DNA from 4 places in the Paenibacillus sp. GM1FR genome. Region 2 is predicted to be linked to each of the others. Evidence: riboswitches for the same ligand, from Rfam matches in the RefSeq annotation. Region 2 holds a riboswitch; each other region holds the start of a gene.

Region 1 (3,108 bases), on a different contig from region 2:
ACTCATCACTAAAGTTAGTGTTATATCAAAAAATGCAAAAAAAGACTCCTTAAGCGTTAGCTTAAGGAGTCTTTTTATTAGATGCGGTCGAGAGGACTCGAACCTCCACGGGGGTTAGCCCACACGGACCTGAACCGTGCGCGTCTGCCAATTCCGCCACGACCGCATATTGTATCTCCGTCATCAATATCGGCGACAAGAAATAATATATCATGCGTAATCTATCATGTCAACACTGAAAATAATAACAATAAAGCCCGAATCAGACGTCCATGTCGATTCGGGCTTTACCTTTAACTGCTGCTAATAGTTTGGTTCATTAAAACGGAAGCATACTACAAATTACAGCTTGGAAGGCCAGTTGCCATACCATGCATAACCGCCTCTTCTTTCTTTATCAATATCACTTAATTTGTATTTAACTACCCCGTCACGACCAATAAAGATTGGTTTATCCGTTCCGATCTCATAGAAGCGTGCCCAAATTGGTGCAGCTTTGGAATCAGCGATAATTTTACTATCTCCATTAGCTCTTTCATACTTGTAACCCGTAATTTTCACTTTGTTAAACCAAGCCTCCGCTCCTTTAATGGATGCGGTAATTTTAGCGTTAGCAGGTCTGGTTTTCAGAAATTTAACAATCGTTACACTCTCTCCAGCTGTCAGTGATGGCACTTCGTAGATTCTTGCGCTCGCTGGTTTAAGAGAGCTGGAATCATGTTGTTGTCCCCATGCTGTCAGCTTACCACCTGAAACGACCTGTGTATTCAGAATCGCCTCCACACCTTTGGCAACTGAATTTTTACTGCGGTTAGCAAGTGTGCTGTCGATAAATGAGAAATCACCTTTGCGTGCTGCTACTTCATCCAGCATGATCATTACATTAATCATGGCATCATCATTGTAAGTGATGTGCTTGTGGTATCCGGAGCTTTGGTAAACTTGTGGCCACCCGCCGTTTGAATACTGCATGTTGATCAAAAAGTTAATTCCTTTGATTGCAGCTGTGGAGTAACGCGGATCATTTGTCTTTTTAAATTCCTTCGCCAATCTTCTAATTTCTGAGTATGTAGCCTTGTTGTCTATCGTGGACTTTGCCCACTCTCCACTTGTCTGTTTATAATCTTTTCTCCAACCTCCATCCGGTAGCTGGTTCTTCAAAATATCAGAAATACTCGCTGTAGTACCCGATGCATCCGCAGCAGATACCGTCCCTACAGGGAGAATTGCCATTCCAACTGCTGAGAACACCATCATACATGCCAGGACAAAAGTAATTATTTTCTTCGCTTTCAAATGTAACACTCTCCTATGTTCGTTTTTATAAATCTTCCACTTCTACTTTACCTATGATATAGGCTTCGAACCCCCTTTATTTGTATTTATCGCATAATAAAATCAATTTTAATCCAATATGTGGATTGGATAATCAGATAATATGCAAAAAATCGATTTTTGTCAATATATGCAACTTAATGAATATAATCTCTCTAATTCTACATAACGGAATAGTTCTTTTAACTCATGACAAACCTATCTATTTATCCAAATACGTCTTAAACGAATCAATAATGACGTTTTTGTCATGAATGATACCCAAACTTGATCCCTTCTTTCATATAAAAACCTTAATTCCGCTAACATTGAGGTATTACGAAGGGTTTTAAATGGGTTTGACAATTACGCATTTATGCAATATAGTTTCAAATAGTTACAAAAACTTAATTATTCATTGCCGAGTTTCATGTTTGAAAACGGGGGAACCAATTTGGGTGAATTATTCTTATACATAGGAAATATAGGGAACCTTCTACCGAACCCTTAGCTAACTCCGTAGGCATCGAAGGGAGAACATTGATTTTGAAAAAACTGATTATCTCCATTTTTGGAGCAGCTGTATTATTTACATCCGGGGCAACAAGCACAGAGGCAAGCAGTATCAACTCCGTAGTGAACAACATGACAGGTATTCCTTACAAATGGGGTGGCACAACTGTAGCCGGCTTCGACTGTTCTGGTTTTATGAGATATCTTTTCAACAAATACAGCATTGAATTACCACGTACTTCGCAGCAGCAAGCCAAAGCAGGTACTCCCGTATCCAAGAGCAATGTTCGGACAGGTGATCTGGTGTTCTTTAATACAACAGGCAAAGGCATTTCACATACAGGTGTATATATCGGCGGCGGACAATTCGCTCATGCCTCCAGCAGTAAAGGTGTAAGCATCACGAAGTTATCGAATCCATACTTCAATGATCGTTATGTAACAGCACGTCGGGTAACTGGACAGTTTATGTATGATAAAATGTTAGGTAAAATGTGATTCACATACAAAAAGGCATCGGTTATTAACCGGATGCCTTTTTTGCACTTAAAAATGTATGTTGCATTGCTTACTAATGCAGAGCCTTCTGCACTCGCATCGCACCCTGAGACAGGGCATGTCCTCCACCAACAGCTCCAGCCACGGCTACGGTCTCCATAATCTCCTGATCTGTTGCGCCCTTAGCACGGGCTTCTTCTACATGGTAGAAGGTACATACCTCATTGTTGGCGAATAATCCAATGCCAAGCGCAATTAGCTGTTTTGTCTTCGCATCAATCACACCAGGTTGGAAACATTCTCCGGTAAACTCATGATACGACTTCACCACACCTGGCAGCACATCGCTTAATGCTCCAATCTGATCCTTGTAGGCATGAACTTTATCATTCATCAATGTCATGGCTTGTAGCACACCCTCTCGGCTATAGTTACAGATCTTCCTCACTGTACCTATCTTCTCTCCCGAGTGAGCCAATTATGCCAAGAAATCATGGTAATTCCAAACATTTAAAGCTCATGGCCCTGCCATAATTATCAGCTGTTACTCACTAAGTGGACTCTGGCGCGGCTCGCTGAACAGCTGATAGCTGTAACCTCGGTCCAGCTTAACGACACGTCGATTCTGACGACGGATAAGTACCTGCTCGCCATCCCAGGCAACCACAATGCCCTTCACGTCGTTCGATTCCAGCTCGTCCCGTACGACTCTAACTTTCTCACCTGACAGACGCAGGGCGTCCAATTCTGTATCACTAATCATCTTCATGGCTCCTATATTTC
Region 2 (3,108 bases):
AGGAATGGGTGAACCCTCCAACCTGAATAGAGGAATCAAGCAGTTTGACATAATCGAGCAGCTTATTCCCACGGTTCACAATCATTCGCCTCCTGTGTTCGTTAAATGTCACTTTAAGTGACATTAATATTCCTTTTTGTTTGCTTTATGTTTAAAAATCCGAATTATATGATAGTTATCATCCCATAAATGTCCGATTTTTGTCAATAGTATCCGTGAAATTTAATGGATTAAATCTGGAATTTAATATTGTGTTATTTTATATAACTTATTGTGTTATTTATGTGGAGAAGTGCAGGGAGGACTATATATAAGGCAGGACTATATATAAATGAATCAACAAGATCGGCTCTTACCGAAAAAGAGGGGATCAAATCTAATCATATGCAGTTCATGGGTAAAGATGACGAGATTATGCGATTTTTGATGAAAATGCCTAGCTGAAAAAGAAGTATTAAAAAATACTTTACTTTTAGTTCTGAACCCGGTATAATCAATTCTGTTGCCGATTATTTACGACATGCGGTCGTGGTGGAATGGCAGACACGCTATCTTGAGGGGGTAGTGGGCGTATGCCCGTGGAGGTTCGAGTCCTCTCGACCGCATCATATGAACGATTAAAAAGAAGCTTTCCATTAATGGGAAGCTTCTTTTTTTGTCTTTTTCGAACAGTATGACATCTGGGTTGAAAAAAGGCCATCCATTACCGGAGGAATGTTGCTCTACCTTCCGGCTACGGGTAGCCTGTGTATTATTTTTGCAGCAAATTCTTGATATCTTCTTCAATCTTGTCCGGTGTTGTTTTGGGAGCATAACGTTTAATGACCTGTCCGTTCTGATCCACGAGGAATTTGGTGAAATTCCATTTGATTGCTTTGGAGCCGAGCAGGCCAGGAGCCTCTGTGCTAAGGTGTTGGAAAAGAGGGTGAGCGCTTGAGCCGTTCACATCAATTTTCTCAAACATGGGGAAGCTCACGCCATAATTCATCTGACAGAACTCGGCAATATCGTCGGAAGATCCTTTTTCCTGTGCAAACTGGTTGCTTGGGAAACCAAGCACTTCAAATGGAGCATCTTGAAATTTGTCTTGCAATTCTTGCAGACCTTTGAATTGAGGGGTAAGGCCGCATGAGCTTGCCGTATTCACAATCAGGAGCACTTTGTCACGGTAGTCGGACATTTCAACTTCTTGACCGCGAAGGGTATTCACTTTGTAATCGTAGACTGTCATCTAAATCGCCTCCATTTATTTACTCTTATATCTTCTATTATATTGGTTGCAATTAAATATTGCAAAACTAATATGGTGTTAAAAGAATCAAAACAGGCAAGTTGTGCTGAATACGTGAATGAATTACGAAGGGATTTTCGTTAGAGTGAGAATTAGATAGCCTTGAAGAGATGGATAGAGTATAACCTTATTGTAAGCGTTATTATGAACGAGTATTGGCAAAAATCTGCCGATTCGGTGATCTGTAAGGACTTTACACCGTCATGGCGGGGGTGTATGATTCATAACGTAATTTCAATTTAAACTAAATTGTACTTGAAAAACGAAACAAACGATAATATCGCTCGATCTTACCTTAAGATATACGAACGATGTTTTAATCGCTGAGTTTCCATTCATTAATGAATGGGAAACGGGGGAACCAACGGAATGCGCTGTCCAGGACAGTGGGCATTCATGGGGTGAATTTTCCGGTGACAGCCGGAAATAGGGCGACTCTCGCGCCCGAATCCGTCAGCTAACCTCGTAAGCGTTAAAGGGAGAGGCAACAAGCCGTACGCTGGTTCATGGTGTTTTCGCCATGGGTTATTTAAGAAGCGTTCGGGAGGCCTTGGTCCCCCACGCTTCTTTTTTGTTGTCTTTTCACGCCAAGGGAGGAACGAATGATGGATACTGAGATGATCTTAGTGACTGCTCCAAATGAAGCAGGACGCAAATTTATCAAATTGCTGATGTACAAAAAAATGCCGTTTGCCGTTCTAACCAACAGTGCAGGGGAAGAGCGAAGACTCCGTAGAATCGGAGTAGAACATGTCATTCGCATGAATACGGCTGCAGCTCAAAAATGGTTTTTGCCGCAGGGCAGCGTAGGCAACGTGTTTATTTTCGAGAACAGCCTGAATCTGACCTGTCGTTATTTACAGATCTGCCGTTCATGGACATCGAAATCCCTGTGCGTCATTACGGAGCAGAGTCATCCTAAGGGCATCTATCGGGGCATGGGCGCAGACCGGATTGTATATTCGCTCAATGGGGAAGTTGGCTTTCTCCTCAATGGTTAATGCCATAGCTTGTGATTGCTCAGGTGTAAGGTGCCTGTTATAATTGAATGTATCGATAAACGGAAGTTTGAGGAGACTCATGCAGGATGGTGAGTCTTCTTTTTTATGGTTTCTATAGGTTGTTCAAAAAGTCCGCTTTTGATTACGAAGGATGCCTAACGGCATCATCAGCATCGAATATGAAATTCAGCCGAAATGTCCGTGGCTCACGTAGTTTTCCCTACGCTCCGCTACTCCATTTCTAGCTTCATTCCATCTTCTTGGTACTGAAAACCAGACTTTTTGAACTCGATTAGGATCAGGAATCACCTGTGGCTTACAAGGAGGAATTGGCGTGCCGGATGTAGGTGGATTGAAATGGTTGTTTTTTGATGTTGGAGATACACTGGTGGATGAATGGGAGCCGGTTGATGATATTATTGGACAGTTCGTCCGTGAAGCTTGTGTTTTGGGGTATCCGGTGAAGATTGAGACGGTACGCGAACTGTTCGCGAACTGTTACCGAAAATATGAGCAATGGCCTATGAGAGTGGCAATTCGCACATTTGTTAAAGACGAGGGACATCAAAAACAGATTCAGGACAAGCTGAAGTTTCAAAAAGATCTTGAACGTCCTTTTCCTTCAGCAGATTCCGTTCTTCAGCAGTTGTCACGGCATTATCGCATTGGCATTATTGCCAATCAGAGTCCTGGAACGGAAGAGAGACTGGAGAGTTACGGCTTGCGGAAGTATGTTGATGTTCTGGCATGTTCGGCTGAAGAAGGAGTGTCCAAGCCAGACCCTGAGTTATACGCTGTGGCCTTGAAGCAGGCCGG
Region 3 (3,108 bases), on a different contig from region 2:
TATATATGGAGGAATTATGGCTGTCATGAGCTAAATCCACAATGAAACTTCTCACACTGCGCATATTTTATGGAGCCCCCGGGCATACCAAGGAGAACGTCATTTTGGAAAAGGAGGCCGTTATTATGCGCGTACGCCTCATTATGCTAATGGTTATCGTTATTTTTCTCGGAGGATATCATGCTCCAGTTTCATCGCGGGATGTTTCAAGCCCATCAAGTGAATCAGTATCAGGTTCGGATTCTGCAGAAGAAGAACAACTGACATTGGGACAGTTACGTCAAAAATATGCCGATACGTTCAAAACCAATGGTCCTTCAACCAAGAAGGTTGCACTGACTTTTGATGATGTACCTGATCCACGGTTTACTCCACAAGTACTGGATGTATTGAAGAAGTACAATGTCAGAGCTACATTCTTCATCGTGGGTAGTCGTGCTGAGAAACATCCGGATCTGGTGAAACGCATTGTTAAGGAAGGGCATATGGTTGGTAATCACAGCTACAATCATCCTGAATTCAGTAAGCTGTCGATGAATGCCTTTCGCAAACAAATTTTACATACCGGGGATATTATTCAACGTTTGGCGGGTTATACGCCCAAGATGATTCGGCCACCTTATGGAGACATTAATGAAGAACAGCTGAGATGGGCTGCCAAACAACACTATAGCATTGTGAACTGGAACGTAGACTCCCTGGACTGGAAAGGCCTTTCAAAGGAACAGGTGAAAGATAACATCCTGTCTGCCGTGAAACCTGGCTCCATCGTTCTGCAACATGCTGGAGGCGGTGTAGGGTCAAACCTGAACGGCACGATTAAGGCTTTGCCTGAAATTATTGAGGAACTACGTAATCGGGGATATGAACTGGTCACCTTGGACGAAATGCTGGGATTGCCAAAGGCCAAAGATTAGGATGACCGTGATAACAAATAATGAGAATATTAAAAGGGTGCTGTTCAATCGCGAATTAGCGACTGGCAGACACCCTGTTTGAATTCATTTTAAATGTTATTTTCTCTCTACTTCAGAATGTACAGCTCGATATCCTGAAATCCAAATGTGCTTACGGACTGTTTGCTACCCGGGATGAAGATATCAATCCGGTGACCTTTGATTGCACCGCCCACATCACGTGCTGTGGCTACAAAAGCTTGTTTTGGCAATCCTGGATGGCTGTGACCAGTTACCAGTACTTTAGTTCCAAGTGGAATCACACTTGGATCAACCGCAATCGTACCCAGTTCAAGGTCATTCCCGAAATAATCGACTGCACCCCAGCCTCCATTTTCAGACGGATCTGCAGAGTATGCCGTTGCTTTTACGTTCACAGCTTTGCTGTAATCGAATGTCTTACCCCAGGCTTGAACCACTTTGTTATCTGCGTTAACGTCCAAACTTGCTGTGGTAACCGTTTTGGCTGGGGTCTTGCTCTCCGTTGCCGCAGCGGCTGCAACATTGTTTGCCTTACCGGGAATCGTAATTTTCAAACCACCATAAATGTTGTAAGCCGAAATGTCGTTGTTTGCTTTAACCAACGTGTTGAGTGCTACTCCATATTGTTTTGATAAGGTGTAGAAGGTATCCCCTTCTTTGGCCACATGAACTGAATCGGCGTGAGCCGGAACGGCTTGAATGAGCATTGCTGTTGTCATTAATGCTACTGCTGTTTTGGCTATACGTTTCTTGTTAATCATGGTCTTCCTCCCTCATTGTGCCTGCGAAGTTAGTTGTCGGATTCGGATGAGGAGCCCACCCTATAGGTTATTCGTTACATTTGAAACGTTATGTACCCAATTCACCCCAAGCAGTGTGCCGTAGATCTTCCCCCTGCACAATCTGCATCGTTACATCCCCCGCACTCCCTGTCCGGAAGTTTCGGCAGAGTTCAATATATCACAATTTTGTAACCTGAACTTGTAGTAATTCTTACCAAATGGTTTTTAGCATGTAAGCATTTGTAAGAATACTGGTTAATTCAGAAAATTTGGTTGACCCGATTCCTTTACATTTGGTAACAGAATAGTTACTTTTCCGAATCCATACGTCATTATTATCCATAAAAAATAGCGTTACCGACTCGAAGTCAGTAACGCTATTTGATCACATCGTTTAGAGTACTTTCGCAAGAAAATCACGTGTACGTGAATTTTTGGGTGCTCCAAACACCTCATCAGGTGTTCCCTCTTCCACAATAACCCCGCCATCCATGAACAGGATTCGGTCTCCCACTTCACGTGCAAAACCCATCTCATGCGTTACGATGACCATCGTCATCCCGCCTTCTGCAAGACGTTTCATGACATCCAGCACTTCGCCGACCATCTCAGGGTCCAGTGCCGACGTAGGCTCGTCAAACAGCATCACATGCGGCTGCATGGCCAATGCTCTAGCAATGGCGATCCGCTGCTTCTGTCCACCAGACAGCTGATTCGGGAATGTATCTTTTTTATCGTACAAGCCTACGGTGTTAAGCAGATCAGCGGCAATTTTCTCCGCTTCCTGAGTGGATTGTTTCTTTACTTTAATCGGAGCAATCGTAATGTTTTGCTCTACCGTTTTGTGTGGGAACAGGTTGAAGTGCTGGAACACCATGCCCATTTTCTCACGAGTTGCGTTAATGTTATGCTTGGGGTCCGTGATTGACACGCCTTCAAAATCAATCTCTCCTGAGGTAGGCTGTTCCAGCAGGTTCAAACAACGCAAGAACGTACTTTTACCTGAACCGGAAGGACCGATAACCACGACAACCTCACCTTTGCCAATCGTCACGTTTATGCCCTTAAGCACATCGTTATTTCCATAAGATTTGTGTAATTGTCTAACGTCTATCACTTGCACTCAACTTCCTTTCCAGTCGTCCCAGCAGCTTGGACAAAATGAACGTCATTACAAAGTAGATGGCTGCTGCAATCAAAAATGGACTCAAGCCTTGGTACGTAATGTTCTTGACTACACTTGCCTGATACATAATATCCACCATACCGATAACGGAGATAATGGAGGATTCTTTGATGATAGTTATGAATTCATTACCGATCGCTGGTAATACAGCTTTGAAGGCTTGTGGCAATATGATATAACGCATCGCGGCGCCTCTTCCCAT
Region 4 (3,108 bases), on a different contig from region 2:
AACCATACAGTGAAAGGGCTTCAAGCCGCTTGGGGTCTGTCGTTCGTATGTATCCTGGGTGATAAATCCACTCTTCAGATAGACTTGAATGGCACGAGCATTCCAAGTGAGTACTTCCAGATCAATCTCATTCGTGGGATTTCGGCGAATAGCTTCCTGTACAATGGCAGAGACAAAAGCTGTCCCTTGACCCTGACCACACAGCTCTGGATGCATGCCAAGGCCAATCCGGGTTACCCCTTGAAGTGGGAAGTATTGAGCAAACCCACATATACGATCGTTCTGATCCAGGACGATTGCATATTGCTCCTGCCGCAGCTGTGCATCTCCGAATTCCACTTCCAGAGCTTTCATCTGCTCCCAGGGGAGCCAGCTGTAGATATTGTAAGGCGGATCATACTGCCAACTGCAGATAAGCTCCGCATGTTCTTCTCGCATGGGTACAACGTGAAACGTCACAGGGGTTTCCTTCATACACCTGCATGCTCCTTTCCTTGAAACAGAACTCTTTGTCCACTCTACAAAAGAGATGTTCATTTAGCAAGTCTTCCTTCCAAGAAAAAAAATGAAACAAAAGTTCCGGTAATTTCGTTTATATTATAACGGGATGGGTAAAAACATCATAAGGGCACGGACGAACGAACGCAAAATGAACCTGTTGATGTCGCAGGATATGCCCCGAGTATAACTTGCAACATGAATAAGGATTGAAGCACAAAAAAACCGCCGGATACATTCCTGCGGAGAATGTACCGGGCGGTTCTGTTATGCTTCTTGCTTCGTTCCAGTATGGTTAATGGTTACAGCATCATGTTGCTCAGCTTGTCCCTATTCAAGGGCCAGTGATTCATATGCGTCCGTGCTCATAATCCGTTTTGCGCCAACATAACGATTGGCCCAATAGTTTTCACTCAATGCACTGATCGTAACGCCTTTGGAAGAAGAGGAGTGTGCGAACTTTCCATCCCCTACAAAGATACCTACATGAGATACGCCTTTACCTGTTGTATTAAAGAACACCAGATCGCCAGCTCTCATTTCCATGCGGGATACGGAATCGCCCATGTCGAATTGGGAACTGGATTGGCGTGCCAAATCAATACCCAACTTGTCGAATACATACCGGGTAAATCCGGAGCAGTCAAAGCCGTTAAGCGTTGTTCCCCCACTTTTGTATGTAGTTCCCATTGCTGAATCAATTACTGTGTCCATCTTTGAATCTGCGAATGCGCTACCTGCACCAAGCGATAAAGCGAATGTGATGCTAAGTACAGCTGCGGTTAATTTCTTCTTGAACAAGAGATATTCCCCTTCCAATGCCTGCGAGGTTAGCTTAAGGATTCGGTTGAAGGTCCCCTATGATCCCTCTGTAGCAAGATCAATTCACCCATAACTGGTTCCCCCGCTTCCCAGGTGCCAGGAATTTGGCTATGCTAGTTATGCACCTGCGAAATCAAGAAATGACGATTTAATTTTAAGTAGTTACAAATATGAATGTAAAGATTACAAAGTTGTTACTAAAAACTCACTGCGATTATTGTAACAGAGGAGTACGGCTTTGGCAACGTTTAGCAACAAATTTAGCAAAAAAAACCTCGACCTTTGACGGGGAAAGGTTGAGGTTTGCCTATTTATAAGTACATATTAGGCCATGAGTTTAACATGTGATGGTAACAATTTTTAAACTATCTGCTCTCACCTTTGGATATTTTGGACTGCCATAATCGGAAATGGCTGCATATTTTCCACAGACTTAATAGACATCTGGCAAGTGGATACGTCTGTTGTAGTATAAGTCCGGTAAGTCCCGTTAATAACCATGAGGCTGTAGTGAATGCCCCAAAGACGAGCAGGTGTACTCCGCCCAGCAGGAGTGCAATGCCGATTACGGCGATGAGATGACGCAGTGCAATCCAGAGGGCTTTGAGGGTACCGTGAGCCCCCCCTTCTCCTTCTGGTGCCGAAACACCGAACTGCATGTAGAGTATGACATGGTGGATGATCCAACCATATACAATCCAGGCAGCAACATAAGGTATACCAGGCAAAAGTAATTGAAGGGAATGAAATCCGTCCATGAGAATCGAGTAGAGCTTCGGTATGAGCCAGTAGGCGGGCAGAAGTATCAATAATGTACGTATGGTGTGGAGCAGCAGCATCGGTTTCCACAGATTTTTGATTCCGCGGACAAAGGGGATACGCTCTTCTGTAGAATTAAAGTGCTGAAGTGAGTAGAGCAGTCCTGCCTGAATGAGGGGGCTGATCAACATGCGAACCAGCAACATGCCCCCGAGAATCCATAGATAACGATGAACCTCCGGATGGGTAGACAGGTTAAGTTGACTTTCCATTTTGAACAAAAGTGTACTCAGCTCACCGGCATCAGCATCTGGATAGCGAAGGAGCAGTGGGATGACGGCCGATTGTACCATTCGATAGAAGAAATATCCCCAAATGAGTTGATAAAGAAATAAGAGTGCGGCAATGAACATATGCTGACGGACGAGAAACCAGCCTTCACGTATTTTCGCTTTCACCGTTTCCACCTCACCATGACAGACCTCCGAATATGGCTTCTATTAGTTTGGTTACACTCATGCTCCAGCGGGACTTCGCCCGCTCATCCAGTCCGGATTTCAGGAAATTGTTCATATGGCGGTTCTCCAGCACGATCGAGTACAGGGGATCGGTCATGGCCCAGGATACGGGGGATGTGTGAGTTAATTTATACGTGATGCGATCTTCTTTGCCATTCCATTGCTTGGTGAGGATATGCCCGTCTTCAAAAGCAATGCGAACAGGAACGGCGCTGTAATCACTCCCTTTTTTTGCGATCGTCACGGATGACTCGTACAATGTTTGACCGTCTTTCTGTACGGGCGTAATACGAATCTTCTCTACAGCAAAGTCAGCCATCCCATTACCATAGACGTATTGATCAAAATAATCAGACCAGGAAGTGCGGGTCACTTGCTCCACAATTTTTTGAAAATCAGCGGATGTGGGATGTTTGAAACGGTACTTCTTCACATAGGTAGAGAGAATACGCTCCATCTTCTTGGCACCAACTTGATGTTCAATGCCGAGCAATACTAGCTTGCCGCGTGT

What was found. Region 2 has a riboswitch for cyclic di-AMP ahead of PAEAM_RS30635 (HAD family hydrolase). Riboswitches for the same ligand answer to the same signal wherever they lie in the genome.
Region 1: another riboswitch for cyclic di-AMP. It lies ahead of PAEAM_RS24705 (C40 family peptidase); the one in region 2 lies ahead of PAEAM_RS30635 (HAD family hydrolase).
Region 3: another riboswitch for cyclic di-AMP. It lies ahead of PAEAM_RS10165 (3D domain-containing protein); the one in region 2 lies ahead of PAEAM_RS30635 (HAD family hydrolase).
Region 4: another riboswitch for cyclic di-AMP. It lies ahead of PAEAM_RS18825 (C40 family peptidase); the one in region 2 lies ahead of PAEAM_RS30635 (HAD family hydrolase).

Annotation. Positions count from the first base shown of each region.
Region 1 is NZ_MKZL01000054.1:92,967-96,074, reverse strand. Features, by position in the region: tRNA gene PAEAM_RS24715 (tRNA-Leu) at 83-166, opposite strand; gene pelA (pectate lyase) at 343-1,305, opposite strand; cyclic di-AMP (ydaO/yuaA leader) riboswitch at 1,724-1,855, shown strand; gene PAEAM_RS24705 (C40 family peptidase) at 1,861-2,325, shown strand; gene PAEAM_RS24700 (carboxymuconolactone decarboxylase family protein) at 2,399-2,728, opposite strand; gene PAEAM_RS24695 (hypothetical protein) at 2,870-3,088, opposite strand.
Region 2 is NZ_MKZL01000067.1:32,530-35,637, reverse strand. Features, by position in the region: gene PAEAM_RS30650 (urease accessory protein UreF) at 1-79, opposite strand, end outside; tRNA gene PAEAM_RS30645 (tRNA-Leu) at 523-605, shown strand; gene PAEAM_RS30640 (glutathione peroxidase) at 752-1,231, opposite strand; cyclic di-AMP (ydaO/yuaA leader) riboswitch at 1,603-1,778, shown strand; gene PAEAM_RS30635 (HAD family hydrolase) at 1,894-2,292, shown strand; gene PAEAM_RS30630 (HAD family hydrolase) at 2,627-3,108, shown strand, end outside.
Region 3 is NZ_MKZL01000011.1:989,275-992,382, reverse strand. Features, by position in the region: gene PAEAM_RS10170 (polysaccharide deacetylase family protein) at 126-917, shown strand; gene PAEAM_RS10165 (3D domain-containing protein) at 1,025-1,699, opposite strand; cyclic di-AMP (ydaO/yuaA leader) riboswitch at 1,702-1,896, opposite strand; gene PAEAM_RS10160 (amino acid ABC transporter ATP-binding protein) at 2,115-2,837, opposite strand; gene PAEAM_RS10155 (ABC transporter substrate-binding protein/permease) at 2,824-3,108, opposite strand, start outside.
Region 4 is NZ_MKZL01000025.1:18,184-21,291, forward strand. Features, by position in the region: gene PAEAM_RS18820 (GNAT family N-acetyltransferase) at 1-474, opposite strand, end outside; gene PAEAM_RS18825 (C40 family peptidase) at 829-1,299, opposite strand; cyclic di-AMP (ydaO/yuaA leader) riboswitch at 1,303-1,440, opposite strand; gene PAEAM_RS18830 (hypothetical protein) at 1,686-2,537, opposite strand; gene PAEAM_RS18835 (M1 family metallopeptidase) at 2,548-3,108, opposite strand, start outside.